3 regions of the Janthinobacterium sp. JC611 genome follow, and region 2 is predicted to be linked to each of the others. Evidence: predicted binding sites of a transcription regulator. Region 2 holds the regulator's gene; each other region holds the start of a gene.
The links. Region 2 encodes sigma-54, which starts transcription at its own class of promoters, with help from an activator protein. Its sites were predicted from a motif close to TGGCANGNAANCTGCTTT; they were not measured.

Region 1 (5,892 bases), on a different contig from region 2:
TACGCAAGTCTACCGAGCAATAGAAGGGCGGCGTGTGCTCTTGCCACTCCATGCGAAACCAGCGCTCAATGGCCGGCGTCGCGGCCAGAATCTTTTTTTCGAGGTCGAGCAGCGGTCCGGTCAGGGCCGTGACGAGATGGGGAACCATAGTTACATCCTTAAATTATGTGCAGTATTCAAAAAAGCACACAGAACTGCCGACTATATTACCGTGTAAGTAGCCCAAATCGGGGCAAAACCCTTGTTTTAAAGACCTTTTCCATTCCCACAACGAAAAAAAGGCGCCTCGATGAGGCGCCTTTTCCAGCCGGGCATGCCACGCCGGGGCGCTGGCATGCCAGACAATTGCTATTTAGCCATGATACGCCTGCTCGCCGTGGCTGGTGATATCGAGGCCTTCACGCTCTTCTTCTTCCGGTACGCGCAGGCCGATGACGATGTCGACCAGTTTATAGGCGACGACGGAGACCAGGGCCGACCAGAGGATGGTGGTGCCGACCGCTTGCGCCTGCACCCACACCTGGTGGCCGATCGAATACGGATCCGCCGACATCTTGTTGGTGACATAGTCGAAGATGCCCTGGCCGCCCAATTGTGGTGCAGCAAACACACCCGTCAACAAGGCGCCGAGGATACCGCCCACGCCATGCACGCCAAACACGTCGAGCGAATCGTCGGCGCCGATCAGGCGTTTCAAGCCATTCACGCCCCACAGGCAGACGATGCCGGCAAGCAAGCCGATGACCAGGCCGCCCATCGGGCCGACGAAACCGGCCGCCGGGGTGATCGCCACCAGGCCTGCCACGGCGCCGGACGCGCCGCCGAGCATGGATGGCTTGCCTTTGCTGATCCATTCGCCAAACACCCACGACAGGGTCGCGGCGGCGGTCGCCAGCAAGGTGTTGACGAAGGCTAGGGCAGCCACGTCGCCCGCTTCCAGCGAGGAACCGGCATTGAAACCGAACCAGCCCACCCACAGCAAGGATGCGCCTATCATGGTCATCGTCAGCGAGTGCGGCGCCATCGATTCGCGGCCGTAGCCGACGCGCTTGCCGATCATGATGGCGCCCACCAGGCCGGCGACGGCGGCGTTGATGTGCACCACGGTGCCGCCGGCGAAGTCCAGCGCGCCTTTTTGCCAGATCCAGCCAGCCTTCAAGGCTTCGCTGGCCGAGGTGGCGGCATTGGTGATCAGGTCAGGACCGGTCCAGAACCACACCATGTGGGCCGCTGGCAGGTAGGCGAACGTGAACCACAGCACGACGAAGGCCAGCACGGCGGCAAACTTGGCGCGCTCGGCAAAGGCGCCGACGATCAGCGCGCAGGTGATGGCGGCAAACGTGCCCTGGAAAGCGACGAAGACGAACTCGGGAATGACGACGCCCTTGCTGAAGGTGGCGGCGGCGGCAAACGTGCCCTTGGCCGGGTCCCAGATACCGTTCAGGAACAGGCGATCGAAGCCACCGAAGAAGGCGGTTTTTTCCGTGAAGGCGATCGAGTAGCCATAAATACACCACAGCACGATCACCAGCGCGAACACCATGAACACTTGCATCAGCACCGACAGCATGTTCTTCGAGCGCACCAGGCCACCGTAGAACAGGGCCAGGCCGGGAATCGTCATCAAGATCACCAGCAAGGTGCTGATCATCATGAAACTGGTGTCGCCCTTGTTGGCGACGGGTGCGGCGGCTGGCGCGGCAGCGGCCGGAGCCGGCGCGGCGGCGGCCGGGGCCGCAGCGTCAGCAACCGGCGTGACGGCAGGGGCGGCGACGGCCGTGGTCGTGGCCGCCTCCGTCTTGGCGGGCGCATCGGCAAAGCTCGGCGTGGCAAGGCCAAACGCACACAGGCAGGCTATCCCGGCTAGCAATTTTGTTATATTTTTATGCATCAATATTCCCCTTAGAGCGCTTCGTTGCCGGTTTCACCGGTACGGATGCGGATGACCTGTTCCAGGTTGTAGACGAAAATCTTGCCATCACCGATTTTACCGGTACGCGCGGCACCTTCAATCGCTTCGATGGCCTGGTCGACAATGGCGTCATCGACGGCCGCTTCAATCTTGGTTTTTGGCAAGAAATCAACGACATACTCGGCACCACGGTAGAGTTCCGTGTGACCTTTCTGGCGGCCAAAACCTTTCACTTCCGTGACGGTAATGCCTTGCACATTGATAGCCGACAAAGCTTCGCGTACTTCGTCCAGTTTGAACGGTTTAATGATCGCAGTAATCATTTTCATGGCAGTCTCGCTTAAAAGGTTTTGGACACGGTCAGCACGAGACCGGATTTCGCCAGATTCTTGCCGTTCGGTGCCAGCGACGTGATGTTGGCCTTCACGGCAGCAAGGGAAACGGTCGCCATGCCGAAATCCTTGGTCACGCCGATCTTGACATCGTTATAGCTGAGGGCATCGTTGTGCTCGACTTTCTGGCGCCCCACGTGCACGTTCATGATGTAACCGTCGATCAGGTCGAAGTTGCCCCCCACGTCAAGGTAGCCGCTGTTCTTGCTGTCGGCGACGCCGAACAGATTGGTGGTCGAATGCGAGTACTTGATGTACAGCGGGCCGTAGCCGAGCTGGCCGTACAGCTCGAAGGTGTTGGCATTGGTGCTCAGCCCATTCGAGGGATAGAAATAGTACAGGCCGCCCACGTCATAGGTAAAATCCTTGCTGATCTCGCCCCGCTTGCCGCCGTAGATATCCCATTCCAGACTGGTATCGCCACCGCCATCCTTGATCCATTTAATGCTCGACAGCCAGGTGCCCACATACAGGCCCGTCGGGCTATGCGTATAGTCGGCACCGCCGCTGATGGCCGGGTTCAAACGGCTTTGCGAGATGCCGCGGTAACGGTAATCGCTGGTCAGCGCCACGTTGTAGCTCACCACATGGTCGGGTACAGCCTCGGCCGCAGCGGGCGCCGCTGCTGCATCCTGGGCCATGGCGCTACCGCACAAGGCGGCCATGGCCAACGTCAATGCGGCTGCTAAAGTCATGTTCTTGGACAGATTCTTCATGGCGATTCCCTTTTATTGAACTTTTAAAGCGGTTGAGGTTTAAAATCTTGGCTGGAGATCACAAAGCGTTCATCCTTTCTTTAGCAGAATACGTGCCAGCTCTCTTGCCACCTTGACAGGGGCGTTTCCGGCCACACATACCCTGCAAGCCCCTGGACATGCGGGTATTGGCGGCTAAAGCAGCATGAAGCGCCCAGTTTCGCACCAGATTAACGCCGCTGTGCACCGCAATGGTGCGATGCACAGGCCGCACCATAAAAGGACTGACCATGGACATGAATACCTTCTTCAACGACTTGCAGGGCAAGATCCATCAAGCCATCGAAAACTCGCCGGCCAAGGATATCGAGAAAAACGTAAAATCGATGATGACCCAGGGCTTCGCCCGCCTCGATCTCGTCACGCGCGAGGAATTCGATATCCAGGCGCAAGTGCTGGCCAAGACCCGCGCCAAACTGGACGCACTGGAATTGCGCCTGATCGAGCTGGAAACGCGCCTGAACGATTCGAAGACCTGAGGTGCCGCCAGCCAGGCTCCGTTATTGACGGCCTTGCTGGCATAGCGCAAGCCTGATGGCGTTGCACGCGCTAGACTGATCCTGCCCGCGCCCGCGGTGCAGGGGAGTCTGATGAGTCTGGCCGTCCTGAAAAGCCGCGCCCTGGCCGGCATGGAGGCGCCAGAGGTAAGCGTCGAAGTCCACCTTGCCAATGGCTTGCCCTCGTTTACGATAGTCGGCCTGCCGGATACGGAAGTGAAGGAATCGCGCGACCGCGTCCGTGCCGCGCTGCAAAACTGCGGCTTCGAGATGCCGGCGCGGCGCATCACGGCCAACCTGGCGCCGGCCGACCTGCCCAAGGAATCGGGCCGCTTCGACTTGCCCATTGCGCTGGGCATCCTGGCCGCCTCCGGCCAGTTGGCGGGCGACCAATTACACCGCTATGAATTCGCGGGTGAGCTGTCGCTGTCGGGCCAGCTGCGCCCCATCCGTGGCGCCCTGGCCATGACCTTTGCCATGCAGCGCAGCCAGTCGGGCGCGCCACGCGCCTTCATCCTGCCGCAGGCGAACGCGGACGAGGCCGCTCTCGTCAGCGATGCCTGCATCTATCCCGCCCGCAGCCTGCTCGAGGTCTGCGCGCATTTTGCCCCGCACGCCAGCCACACTGCCCTGCAACGCCACCAACCCGTGCTGGCAGCGCACGCTTTTCCCTATCCCGACTTTGCCGACGTGCAAGGGCAGCAGCAGGCGCGGCGCGCACTGGAAGTGGCGGCGGCGGGCGGTCATAACGTCCTGATGGTGGGGCCGCCGGGCGCAGGCAAGACCATGCTGGCCAGCCGCTTCCCCGGCGTGCTGCCGCCCATGAGCGATGAAGAGGCGCTGGAATCGGCTGCCGTGCATTCGCTGGGCGGGCACTTCAAGGTGGAACACTGGAAACGGCGGCCCTATCGCGCCCCGCACCAGACGGCGTCCGGCGTGGCCCTGGTGGGTGGCGGCAATGTGCCGCGCCCGGGAGAAATCTCGCTGGCACACTGCGGCGTGCTGTTTCTTGATGAAATCGCCGAATTCCAGCGCCGGGTGCTCGATGTGCTGCGCCAGCCCATGGAATCGGGCGTCATCAGCATTTCGCGCGCGGCCCGCCAGGCTGAGTTTCCTGCACGCTTTCAATTGATCGCCGCCATGAATCCCTGCCCGTGCGGCTATCTGGGCCACGCTTCCGGCCGTTGCCGCTGCACGCCGGACGCCGTGCTGCGTTATCACAATCGCCTGTCCGGCCCGCTGCTAGACCGTATCGACCTGCAGATTGAAGTGGCCGCCATGCCGCCGGCGGCACTGGGGCGACGTGCAGGCGCCGGCGAAAGTACGCAAGCGATCGCCACCCGGGTAGCGGCAGCCTTTGCCTTGCAGCTGGCACGCCAGGGAAAGTCCAACCAGCGCCTGAGCAACATGGAAATCGAACAGCATTGTCGCCTGGAGCCACACGGCGAACAGTTGCTGCATGGCGCCATGACGCGCCTGCACTGGTCGGCGCGCACCTACCACCGGGTACTGCGCGTGGCGCGCAGCATCGCAGACCTGGCGGGCAGCTCCGCCATCACGCCGCAGCATGTCGCCGAAGCGATCCAGTACCGGCGCGTGCTGCGTGAAGTATAAGGGGGTCAGTGAGCGGCACACGTGCGTGATTGCGCGTGATGCGCGGCGCTGCTACCATCTGCTGATGAAAAAACCATCACTTGCCCTCTTTCTGGCCACGCTGGCGGCCGCCAGCGTCCTGTCCGCCTGCAGTCCGAAATTCGACTGGCGCGACTATCGCAGTCCCGACGCCCAGTTCACGGCCTTGTTCCCAGGCAAGCCCGCCGTGCTGACGCGCGAGATCGATCTCGATGGCAAGAAAGTCAGCCTGACCATGACGGCCAGCGAGGTCGATGGCGCTACCTTCGCCGTCGGCAGCGCCGTGCTCGACAGTGCGGAACAGGCACGGGCGGCCCTGCCTGCCATGCAGATGGCGCTGCTGAAAAATATCGACGGCACCGTGCGCAGCGAAAAATCCGCATCGGCCGCCAGCAGCACGGCTGCAGGAACGCGCCAGCGCAGTTCGCTCAGCATCGAAGCGACAGGCATGCAACAAGGCAAGCCCGTCTTGCTGGTCGGGCGTTTTGTGGCGCAGGACAAACGTATCTTCCAGATCATCATTCTTGGGGAAGAAAGCAAGCTGTCGCGTGACACCATCGACACCTTCATGGACTCGGTGAAGCTGGATTGAGACTTAACGATCGCTTAAACAGGTGTTTTCATGGTCAGCAAACCCTTGTAAATACGTGCGTTGTCCAACAGATGGCCATATCCGGCTTGCAAATGTGCAATCCGGGCAATCG
Region 2 (5,892 bases):
CGCCTCGCTGCTGCAGGCGCTGGAAGAAATGACGAAGAAGGGCATGGGCATGACGGCCGTCGTCGATGCGGACGACCGTCCCGTGGGCGTGTTTACGGATGGCGATTTGCGCCGCATGTTCGAGCGCGTGCAGGATTTCACGCAAGTGGCGATCCGCGACGTCATGCATGCGCAGCCGCGCAGCATCGCGCCCGAACGCCTGGCCGTCGACGCCGTGGCCGTGATGGAGCAGTACCGCATCAACCAGATGCTGGTCGTCGATGCCGACGGCAAGCTGGTGGGCGCGCTGCATATCCATGACCTGACGCAAGCGAAGGTGATCTGATGGACAGCGTGGCGGATAACCTGGCGCGCGCGGCCAAGGTCAAACTGATGATCTTTGACGTCGATGGCGTGCTCACCGACGGCAGCCTGCATTTCGGCCCGGACGGCGAGATGATGAAAACGTTTAATGTGTATGATGGCCTGGGCATCAAGCTGCTGCAGGAATCGGGCGTGCAGACGGCCATCATCAGCGCGCGCCGCTCGGCGATCACGGCGCGCCGCGCGCAAGACCTGGGCATTACCCATGTGCACCAGGGCGGCCATGACAAGCTGACGCCGTTTCGCGAACTGCTGGCGCTGACGGGCTTGACGGAAGAACAATGCGGCTATATCGGCGACGACGTCATCGACGCGCCCATCCTGAAGCGCGTCGGCTTTGCCGTCAGCGTGCCGGGCGGGCGTCCGGAGGCGCAGGGGCTGGCGCACCATGTGACGCAGGCCGGCGGCGGCCGCGGCGCGGTGCGCGAGATCTGCGAATTCCTGCTGCGCGCCCAGGACAACTATGCGCGCGTCATGGCGCCGTTCCTGGAGTGAGGCGCGCCGCCTCGCCAGTGACCTTTGAAAGAGTGAAGCCCTATGCGTAAGCCAGGAGGCGCCCATCGCTGGCGCATGATTTTTACCATGCTGGGCGCGGTTGTCGTCGCGCTGGGCAGCTTCTGGCTGCTCGAGGTGATGAACAAGAACAGCCAGGACATCACGGCCAGCAAGCATCTGGATGAGCCCGACTATTTCATCACCAATTTCAGCATGGTGCGCATGGATTTGACGGGTAAACCCAGTTATATCGTCTCGGGCACCAAGCTCACGCATTATCCGCTGGACGATTCGTCCGATATCGACCAGCCTTTCGTGCGCAAGCTCACGCCCGGCATGCCGCCGTTGAACATGCATGCGGAACTGGCGCATATCGACCAGGACAATACCCGGCTGCAACTGCACCGCAAGGTCGTGATCGACCGCGTGGCCAGTCCGAAGGCGCAGAACCTGACGGTCAGGACGGAAGCGCTGACGGTGTTCCCGGACGAGGAAAGAATGGAAACGGACGTGCCTGTCGATATCCTGACGGGCGCCTCGCGCATCAATGGCATCGGCATGAAGGCCAATAACGCCACCGGCGTGGTGGAAGTGCAGAATGCGTTGCGCATGGTCCTCCCGCCGAAACCGCGCCCGGCCGCGGCGGCAAAATGACAGAATGAAACAAGGAAACCATATTATGAAGAACATCTTGCTGTTGACCGTATTTTCTCTGGCCATGACAGGCGTGGCGCATGCCGAGAAAGCCGATTCCGAGAAGGAAGCCGTCATCACGGCGCGCAGCGGCCATGTCGACGACGTCAAGCAGGTGCGTACCCTGACGGGCGACGTCGTGCTGGTCAAGGGCACCCTGACCATGAAGGCGGGCCGGGCCCTGATCACGGAAGACCCGCAAGGCTACCAGTTCATCACCTTCTGGGCCGATCCCGGCAAGCTGGCCACCTTCCGCCAGAAGCGCGATGGCGCGGGCGACCTGTGGGTCGAGGGCGAAGCGGAGCGCGTGGAGTACGACAACAAGACGGAAGTGGTGAAACTGTTTTCCAAAGCCAAGCTGACGCGCCTGGAAGGCACGAAAGTGACCGACGTGGCCAATGGCGCCTTCATCTCGTATGACAGCCGCAAGGAAGTGTTTGCGATGGAAAATTCCGACAGCGGCACCAGCACCGCCGATGGCGGCAGCGTGCGCATGGTGATCCAGCCGAAGACCAAGGCGCCGGCGGCGGAGAAAGCGCCGGCCACGCCTGCGCCAGGAAAGAAATAATGGACAATACTCGTTGCGGCAGCACCCTGATCGTTCGCGGGCTGCAAAAAACCTATGGCAAGCGCCAAGTCGTGCATGATGTCTCGCTGCAAGTCGAATGCGGCGAAGTGGTGGGCTTGCTGGGCCCGAACGGCGCCGGCAAGACCACCTCGTTCTACATGATCGTCGGCCTGGTGCCGTCGGACGGCGGCAGCATCGACATCAGCGGCGTGGACATTTCCAGCCTGCCGATCCACCGCCGCGCGCAGATGGGCCTGTCCTACCTGCCGCAGGAAGCGTCCGTCTTCCGCAAGCTGACGGTGGAAGACAATATCCGCGCCGTGCTGGAAATCCAGACCGTCGAAGGCCGACCGTTGACGAAGGCCGAGATCGATGAGCGCCTGGATAAACTGCTGGCCGACTTGCAGATTGAAAAGCTGCGCGAGAACCAGGCCCTGTCGCTGTCCGGCGGCGAGCGGCGCCGCGTGGAAATCGCCCGCGCGCTGGCCACCGATCCCCGTTTCGTGCTGCTCGACGAACCGTTCGCCGGCGTCGATCCGATCGCCGTGATCGAGATCCAGCGCATCGTGCGCTTCTTGAAGGAGCGCAATATCGGCGTGCTGATCACCGATCATAATGTGCGCGAGACGCTGGGTATTTGCGACCGTGCCTACATCATCAACCAGGGCTCGGTACTGGCGTCGGGACGCCCCGACGACATCATCGCGAACGAGTCGGTACGCCGGGTCTATCTGGGCGAACACTTCCGCATGTAAGCCAATGAAACAATCATTGCAGCTGCGCACTTCGCAGCACCTGGCACTGACGCCGCAGTTGCAGCAATCGATACGCCTGTTGCAATTGTCTACCCTGGAATTGCACCAGGAGTTGGAGCAATTGCTGACGGACAATCCCTTGCTCGAACGCCTCGACGATCCGCTCGACCGTTCGCTGCGCCTGCTGTCCGACGGGGCCTTGAGTTCCACGGCCGCGCCGGCCGAAGCGCCGCCCCAGCCGCCAGGCCAGGAGGCGCCCGCGGCGCCGGCCGAAGCGGAGGCGTTTGACGGCGAGGCCGGTGACGGCCCGGCCGCTGCGGACGGCGGCGACAGCGACTGGAGCGAGGCGAGCCGGGGCAAGGCGCCCGACGACGAAGATTCGCGCCCGCAACTGGAGGCCCATCACTGCACCCTGCGCGAGCACCTGATGGAGCAGATGCGCGTGACGGTGCTCGAATTGCGCGACCGCGCGCTGGTCGAGCTGATCATCGATGCGCTCGACGACAATGGCTACCTGGAAGAGTCGCTCGACGACATCCTGGCGCGCCTGCCGGAAGAGCTGGAAATCGACGCCGACGAGATGCGCACGGCCTTGTCGCTACTGCAAAGTTTCGATCCGCCCGGCGTGGGCGCGCGCAATGCGTCCGAATGCCTGGCCCTGCAAATCAAGCGCTTGCCGCACGTTGCCATGGTGACGCGGCGCATGGCCCTCGTCATCGTGGAAAAGCACCTGGCCTGGTTTGCCCAGCGCGACTTCAACAAGCTGAAAAAAGCCCTCGATTGCGACGATGAAGACTTGCGCGAGGCGCAGACGGTGATTCGCCAGTGCAATCCGCATCCGGGCGCCGTATTCGCCTCGGACGTGTCCGATTACGTGGTGCCTGACGTCGTCGTCAAGCGCGCGCGCAATGGCTGGCAAGTGACCCTGAACAACGACGTCATGCCGCGCCTGCGCGTCAACGCCATGTACGCCAACCTGCTCAAGCAGGGCAAGGGCGAGGGCGCCATGGGCGCGCAGTTGCAGGAAGCCAAGTGGCTGATCAAGAACATGCGCCAGCGCTTCGACACGATCCTGCGCGTGGCGCAGGCGATAGTAGAAAGACAAAAGAACTTTTTCTCGCATGGGGCCGTTGCCATGCGTCCCCTTGTGCTCCGTGAAATAGCTGATACACTGGGTTTACACGAGAGTACTATCTCGCGGGTAACAACTCAAAAGTACATGCTGACCCCGCACGGCATGTTCGAGTTGAAATATTTCTTTGGTAGCCACGTCGCCACCGAAGCGGGGGGCGAAGCGTCATCGACGGCGATACGGGCATTGATCGTGCAACTGACAGGAGCAGAAGACCCTAAAAATCCTTTATCCGACAGTAAGATTGCGGACATGCTGGGGGAACAAGGCATGGTGATTGCGCGACGTACTGTTGCCAAATACCGGGAAGCATTAAAAATTCCGCCAGTGAGCCTGCGTAAGTGTTTGTAAGTTTTTTTCGGTTCCTCTGCGGGCCGGATACGATGGACCGCACGAACCCGATCATCTTTAGGAGTGTGTATGAATCTCACCATCAGCGGACATCATCTCGAAGTGACACCAGCCATCCGTGAATACGTACAAACGAAACTGGAGCGCGTGAAACGTCATTTCGATCAAGTCATCGATATCGCCGTGATTCTGACCGTGGATAACCTCAAAGAGAAAGAAAAACGTCAAAAGGCCGAAGTCAACCTGCGTCTGAGTGGCAAAACTGTCTATGTAGAAAGCTTGGCGCACGACCTGTATGCCGCCATCGATACCCTGATCGACAAGCTGGACAGGCAAGTGATGAAGTACAAAACCAAAGTGCAAGGGCACGGTAAAGAGGCGATCAAGCATCTGCCAGACAGCTCGGAAGAAGAATTCGCCGCCGCCTGAGCGGGCCGCGACTTTCAACTGGCTGTGATCAACTAAGGGCGCACATCTTGCGCCCTTTTTTGCGCCCAGCGGAACGCAATGTTCCCCGCGCAGGCGCTAGAATGTTTGCACTTTCACTTCTTTCCTGCCTGCCATGAGCGACTTCGTCCAGACCTCCATCCGCCACCGCACCGGGCACATCGTGCTCGACCGTCCCAAAGCCTTGAATTCCCTGTCGCTGGACATGGTGCGCACCCTCAGCGCGGCCCTGCTGGCCTGGCGCGACGATCCGCAGGTGGACGCCGTCGTCATCCGCTCCAGCAGCGACAAGGCCCTGTGCGCCGGCGGCGACATCCGCTTCTTTTACGATGCGGGCCGGGCCACGCCGCAAGGCGGCAGCGCCTTGCTGGAAGATTTCTTCACGGAAGAATATGCTTTAAATCATTTAATTCATTTTTACCCGAAACCGTATATCGCCGTGATGGATGGCGTGGTGATGGGCGGCGGCATGGGCGTGGCGCAAGCTGGGCCCGGCAACCGCTTGCGCATCGTCACGGGCCGCACGCGCATGGCCATGCCGGAAGTCAATATCGGCCTGTTTCCCGACGTGGGCGGCAGTTATTTCCTGTCCCGCCTGGCCGGTCAGCTGGGCCTGTACCTGGGCTTGACGGGTTTGACGATCAACGCGGCCGATGCCCTGTACACGGGCCTGGCCGATGTCTACCTGCCCGAGGCGCAGATGGGGGCGCTGCTGGCCCTGTTCGAATCGACGCCGGGCGAGGCCTTGCCGGTGGCCATCAAGGCGCTGGCGGCGCCGTTCCAGGCCGAGGCGGGCGTTTCTGCCCTGGCCACGGCGCGCGCGGCGCTGGACCGCCATTTCGGCGCGGGTTCGGTGGCGGCCATCATGGCCTCGCTGGCGCAGGACGACGGCGCGTTCGCCGCCAAGGCCCTGGCGGCCATGCGCCTGCGCTCTCCCTTGATGATGTCGGTGACCCTGGAATTGCTGCAGCGGGGCGCCCACCTGGGCGTGGCCGATTGCCTGCGCATGGAGCGCACGGTGGTGCGCCACAATTTCGCACATGGCGAAGTGCTCGAGGGCGTGCGCGCGCTGGTGGTCGACAAGGACA
Region 3 (5,892 bases), on a different contig from region 2:
TGCTTGCGCAAAGCAGGCTCCCGCTGTCTGGCTTGCCTACCTGGGGAAACATCATGTCCGCACACACATACAAGTTGATCGAGCTGGTCGGCACGTCGACGGAGAGCAGCGATCAGGCGATACGCGATGCCATTGCCAAGGCGGCGCTGACGGTCAAGCACATGGACTGGTATGCAGTGACGGAATCGCGCGGGCATATCGTCGATGGCAAGGTGGCGCACTTCCAGGTCACGCTCAAGGTCGGCTTCCGGCTCGAATAGGGCAGGTCGGCAACTCACCGCCGCCCAGGCACTGCCCGGCTCTCCAGCCACTCCCGGCCGCCGTTGTCCAGCGCGGCCTGAATCACCTTGTCCGGCAAGCTGTAGACGGTCGCCCAGCTGGCGCGGCCGTCCTGCGTGTTGGCTGGAAAACTGTGCGTCTCGATCGGCCAGTGATATTTGCGTTTCAATGCCTTGACGATGGCGGCCAGCGAGACGCGGCCTTGCAGCGGTTCGGCGCCGGACTGGTCGCGGTTCGACAGCAGCACGGCCAGGACCAGGCCGCGGCCCGTGCGCGCGCCGGGGAAGGTGGGGGTTTTGTTTGCCATGGCCTATTTTACCGGGCAATGATCGGACCAGATACGATGTGCCGCACCTTTGATATGGCGCAAGCGCCACAGCGTTTTTGCGGCGACGATGAGCATTTCGCCAGGCGTGCCGGCGCCCCTCTGGCAGCCTGGGCCTATCATCCTGGGGCACAGGAGCCTATCATGCACAGCCTGAACATCCACGCCATGCAATGGCAGCCCGTTGCCGATATTTCCGCCGTCGATCCGCTGCTGCCCGACGATCTCGCCTGCTTCCGCGAACTGCGCGACGTGCTGCAACGCTATGGTGCGCTCGACCGTTTCGGCATTTCCCTGATCCACCGCCATTTCGACATCGCCGACGACGAGGAACTGATGGAATACACGGACGTCGAGCAACGCACGCTGACGGTGAAACCTGTCAAGAAAAGCGACATCGACTGGCAACACACGACGATTACCAACTGGAAATTGACGGAAGGCGAGGAAGTGGCGCGCATCGGTTGCGGTTGCGCGCGCAATTCGGGCGGCCACCTGGGCTATCACCGGGGCACCTGAGGCTGGCCGGCGGCGCCCGCCAAGCGGCGTCGGCCTTTCTTACACCTGGCGTCCGAAAACTCAGTCCGCTTTATGTAAGCTGTTGATTCGATTGAATTTTTTTGTGTGGCATGCAAACTGCTTATCACAGTCTACGAGATGAATCCAGGCAAGTCATTCTGGATTCTTGATCCCCCGGATTTTCCGAGACTGACTACGATAAGAGGCTGCGATGAACGTCAATCACACACGAAGCAAGACCCTGGGCTGGCTGGGCGCACTGGCGGCGGCAAGCCTGCTGGCCAGCGGCCAGGCGCAGGCCGGCGCGTACGGCCTGGCCGTCAACGAGTTGAACAATTTCCGCATCACCACCAGCGCCGGCGCGCTGTCGCTGGCCGGCGCCAACCGCAATGCCAGCGACAGCGCCTTTTTCCAAGGCGGCGTGGCCGTCAATCCGCGCGCCGTCAATACGGGCCCGGCCGCCAACGCCGACGTGCCACAAGTGTGTTCGGGCGGCGGCTGCGGCGGCTTGCCGCAAAATCACTACGCCCCCAGTCCCAGTTCCACGCTGGAATTCGCGCGCGGCGATGCGCACGCCTTCGGCAATATGCTCAATGGCACCGGCGCCACCGTGAGCGCCGTGGCGGAAGCACAGCGCAACACGATCGGCGCCGCCACGGCCACGGCCGGCGACACCCTCACCGGCTCCGTCAACCTGACGCTGTCGAGCGCCGGCTTCATCACTTTCAGCTTCATGGGACGGCGCGACCTGCGCACCAGCGTGACGACCATGGGCGACAAGTCGAACGTGTCGATCATGGATATCTTCAATATCTCCTGCAACAGCGCCAGCCCCGCCGGCTGCCTGTCGCATGCGAATGCCGATGGCGTGATCTTCCAGTTCGCGCCCGATGGCGACGCCAACAATGGCAGCGACGTCAACGGCAACCATACGGTCGGCAGCCTCGATCCGTTCAGCCTGAACATGACGAGCGGCACCAACGACCCGGCCACCGGGCGCGCCTTCACGAATGACTTCGCGATGTTTTCCCTGACCTCGAATTTCGCCCTGCCCGCCGGCAGCTACACCTTGAACTTTTCCAAGTCCACGCGCACCGATATCGTCGTCATCGATCCTCCGGCCGTGCCGGTGCCTGGCACGCTGTTCCTGCTGGGACTGGGACTGGCGGCCCTGGCTTTCACGCGCCGCCGCCAGTCGACATAATCAGCTGCATGAAAAAACGCGGCGCCCGCCAAGGCGCCGCGTTTTTTCATGCCGGCGGAGGCGTTTTAACCGAGCCGTGCCAGCGCCTCGCGCGCCAGTTGCAGTTGCTGCAGATAATAGCGGTGCAGCATGGCCGGATCGCTCAGATCGCGTCCCAGTACCAGGCGCAGCTCGCTGGCTGGGCAATCGGCGGCCTGGGTCCGCACCTGGCTTTGCACCTGCAGCCCCAACTGGCGGGCCAGCTGGCGCGCCGCCTGCTCCTGCGCGGGCCGGTATTCGACGCGCGTGCGCGCCACCTGGAAGCTGGTTTCATTGGCCAGGCGCACCACCTGCACGGGAACAGCAGCCAGGCTGCGCGCCAGCGCGGCGGCCAGGCCAGGCACGCCGTTGCCGTTCACAATTTCCAGGCGCGGACGAGGCACGGCAGCGGCCGGCATGGAGCGCTCCGCCACGGCCGCGGCCGCCGGCACGCGCTGCAAGCGGGCCATGCCGTCGCTCTGCGTGATCTCGATGCGCGCCATGGCGGGCGCATCCTGCCGCGGCACGGCCACGGGCACACTCTGCGGCGGCGCCTCGTCGCGCAAGACGGCCAGGTCGCGCCGCAGGTCGTGTTCCTGCAGGCTCTGCGCCTGGCGCCGCATGACGGCCGCGCGCGCGTGCTGTCCCAGCCGTTCGAGCACTTGCGCCAGGTGCTGCCAGGCCAGCGCATTGAGCGGGTCCAGCAGACACGCCTGTTCCAGCGCGGACAAGGCTTGCGCATCGCGCCCGCTCAGGGCATAGGCGTGACCGAGATTGCTGAACAGATATGCCTGCCGCGGCTGCGGCGCACTGGCTTCCCGCGTCAGGGCCAGCCAATGGGCGATCGCCGCGTCATGTTCGCCCCGCTGCGCGTGCAGCACGGCCAGGCCGTTGCGCGCGTTCACGTGGCGCGGCGCGGTGCGCAGGGCTTGCTCATAGGCCGCTTGCGCGGCGGGCAGGTCGCCCCGCTCGAAATGCTGACGCCCCGCCGCGTAGGCGGCATCGGCGTCGGGCCACGCCGGCACCGGCGCGTGGGCCGGCTGCGTGGTACAGGCTGCCAGGCCCAGGCAGGCGCAGGCGGCGGCCAGGCGGGAAATCGTCAAGCGCATGGTGACTCCTTTCAGCGGCTGGCCATGGCCGGCACGAGCACGCGATAGACTTCGATCACGGCCGGCCCCATGAGCACCAGCATCAGGGTGGGAAAGACGCAAAAGATCAGCGGGAACAGCAGTTTCAGGGCGATCTTCGCTGCCGCCTCCTCGGCCAGCAGGCTGCGCTTGCCGCGCAGGTTTTCCGAATGCACGCGCAGCGAATCGCCCATGCTGGTGCCGAAGCGTTCCGATTGAATCAGCATGGCGACGAGGGTATCGACATCTTCCACGCCGCTGCGCAGGGCCAGGTTGCGCAGCGCCTTTTCCTTGGAAAAACCGGCGCGCATTTCCATCAGCACCAGTTGCAATTCCTGCGCCAGCACCACGCTCTTGATGTGGATCTCGCCCGACACCTTCACCAGCGCGCGCTCCAGGCTCAGGCCCGCTTCCACGCACACGGTCAGCAAGTCGAGCGCGTCGGGGATGTTTTCGAAGATGTCGCGCTGGCGCCGCTTGGCCGTGCTGGCCAGCACCAGGTTCGGCAGGTAATAGCCGACGGTGGCGCTGACGCACAGCAGCAACAGCAGCACGCTGCGCAACTGCGCCGCCATGGCGCTGGCCGCATACAGGCCCAGCACGGTGGGGAACAGCAGGGCCAGCACGGTTTTCGCGGCAAAGTACAGGGCCGGCGCGCTCGCCTGGCGCCAGCCCGCGTTCATGAAGCGCGTGCGCAGCGGCGAGCGTTCCCAGCCCTCTTCCGGCAGCGACAGCTTGCTGAACGGCTGCGCCACGCGCGCCACGCGCTCCACCCAGCCAGTGTCGGACACCGCCTCGCTGGCGGCCGGCGCCATGGTACCGAACAGGCGCTGGCGCAAGGCGCCGGGAAAGAAGATCAGCCACGCCAGCAGGGCCAGCGCCACCACCACGGCGAAGACGATCAACAAAAACAGCAGTTGCGGGCCAGTCATGGCGTTTCCTCCGATTGATCGACTGACAAAACGTTCAGGGCTAGGCGTGTCGCCGAAAGCAGTACGACAGTACGACAAGGCGACGCAACAACGCCATGGACTTTTTTCAGGCGATCTCTTAGATGCGGATGCGGATGACGTTGCGCATCCAGACCACGCCCAGCGCTACCATGCCGGCCGCGTACCACAGCAGTTTGATGCCGCTGGGATCGGTCCACAGCAGGCGGATGTATTGCGGGTTGACCAGCGCCATGACGCCGATCATCACCACCGGCATCAGCCCCAGCACCCAGGCCGACATGCGCCCCTCGGCCGACAGCACGCGCACCTGCCCCAGCAATTTCAAGCGGGCGCGGATGATGCGCGCGATGCTGACCAGCACTTCGGCCAGGTTCCCGCCCGATTCGCGCTGCACCAGCACGGCGATGACGAGGTAGCGCAAGTCCGTCAGCGGAATGCGCGCGGCCAGGTTTTGCAGCGCCTCGTTCATCGGCACGCCGTAATTGATCTCTTCGTGCGCCATCTTGAATTCGCCGCTGATCGGTTCATTGAGTTCATCGCCCACCATCTGCAGCACATTCGAAAACGAGTGCCCGGCGCGCAGCGCGCGGGCCAGGAAATCGGCCGCTTCCGGCAGTTGCGCCTCGATCTTTTTCAGCCGCGCCGCGCGCGCGCGCAGCACCACCATCCATGGTCCGCCGCCCGCCACGCCCAGCAGCAGCAAGGCGCCCGGCAGCGGCATGGGCCAGATGGCCAGCCACAGCAGCGCCGCCAGCAGCAGGCCGCCCGCGCCGCCCAGCAATTGCGCCACCGACCACGACAAGCCCGATTGCAGCAGCAGGTGGTCGAGCTTGGCCGCCTGCGGCACGCGCCGCAGCCAGCGCTCCAGGCCGGGCGCACGCGCATAGCGGCGCTGCTTGAGGATGGAAACCCGCTCGCCGCCCGCCTCGCCGCGCGCCGCCATCAGCCGCAGGCGCCGGTTGATGCGCCGCGCCGCGCTGCCGTGCGTGCCCGCCCACCACAGCCAGGCGCCTTCCACCATCAGGATGCAGGCGGCGAACAGCAGCACGGCAAAGCCGTAGAACACCAGGTCCATGATTCCTCCCCCTTACTCATAAATTCGATCCGGGTCGAAGACCGTGTCCGGCACCGGCGCGCCGAACATGCGCAAGCGTTCCGTGAAACGGGGCCGCACGCCCGTGGCGCAAAAATGGCCCAGCACCTTGCCGTCGGCATCGACGCCCGTCTGCTCGAAGCGGAAGATTTCATGCATGGCGATGATGTCGCCCTCCATGCCCGTCACTTCCTGCAGGCTGACCAGCTTGCGCGCGCCATCCGTCAGGCGCGACACTTGCATCACCACCGTCACGGCCGAACAGATCTGCTGGCGCGTGGCGCGCGGCGTCAGGTTCACGCTGGCCATGCCGACCATGTTTTCCAGCCGCGCCAGCGCGTCGCGCGCCGTGTTCGAGTGGATGGTCGCCAGCG

Region 1: a site for sigma-54 is predicted at 3,101-3,118, ahead of J0O65_RS08775 (TorF family putative porin). Genes of this name have one in related genera too.
Region 3: a site for sigma-54 is predicted at 1,230-1,247, ahead of J0O65_RS13615 (EDSAP-1 family PEP-CTERM protein). Genes of this name have one in related genera too.

The regions. Positions count from the first base shown of each region.
Region 1 covers NZ_JAFLJN010000009.1:259,523-265,414, forward strand. The annotation lists gene gshA (glutamate--cysteine ligase) at 1-148, opposite strand, end outside; gene J0O65_RS08765 (ammonium transporter) at 353-1,891, opposite strand; gene J0O65_RS08770 (P-II family nitrogen regulator) at 1,903-2,241, opposite strand; gene J0O65_RS08775 (TorF family putative porin) at 2,253-3,020, opposite strand; gene J0O65_RS08780 (accessory factor UbiK family protein) at 3,290-3,538, shown strand; gene J0O65_RS08785 (YifB family Mg chelatase-like AAA ATPase) at 3,650-5,170, shown strand; gene J0O65_RS08790 (hypothetical protein) at 5,235-5,780, shown strand.
Region 2 covers NZ_JAFLJN010000015.1:7,751-13,642, forward strand. The annotation lists gene J0O65_RS10995 (KpsF/GutQ family sugar-phosphate isomerase) at 1-325, shown strand, start outside; gene J0O65_RS11000 (KdsC family phosphatase) at 325-858, shown strand; gene lptC (LPS export ABC transporter periplasmic protein LptC) at 901-1,512, shown strand; gene lptA (lipopolysaccharide transport periplasmic protein LptA) at 1,538-2,119, shown strand; gene lptB (LPS export ABC transporter ATP-binding protein) at 2,119-2,874, shown strand; gene J0O65_RS11020 (RNA polymerase factor sigma-54) at 2,879-4,357, shown strand; gene hpf (ribosome hibernation-promoting factor, HPF/YfiA family) at 4,427-4,786, shown strand; gene J0O65_RS11030 (enoyl-CoA hydratase/isomerase family protein) at 4,920-5,892, shown strand, end outside.
Region 3 covers NZ_JAFLJN010000020.1:221,824-227,715, reverse strand. The annotation lists gene J0O65_RS13630 (dodecin) at 54-260, shown strand; gene J0O65_RS13625 (hypothetical protein) at 275-586, opposite strand; gene J0O65_RS13620 (hypothetical protein) at 749-1,123, shown strand; gene J0O65_RS13615 (EDSAP-1 family PEP-CTERM protein) at 1,335-2,327, shown strand; gene J0O65_RS13610 (LytR C-terminal domain-containing protein) at 2,393-3,454, opposite strand; gene J0O65_RS13605 (type II secretion system F family protein) at 3,466-4,404, opposite strand; gene J0O65_RS13600 (type II secretion system F family protein) at 4,523-5,500, opposite strand; gene J0O65_RS13595 (TadA family conjugal transfer-associated ATPase) at 5,513-5,892, opposite strand, start outside.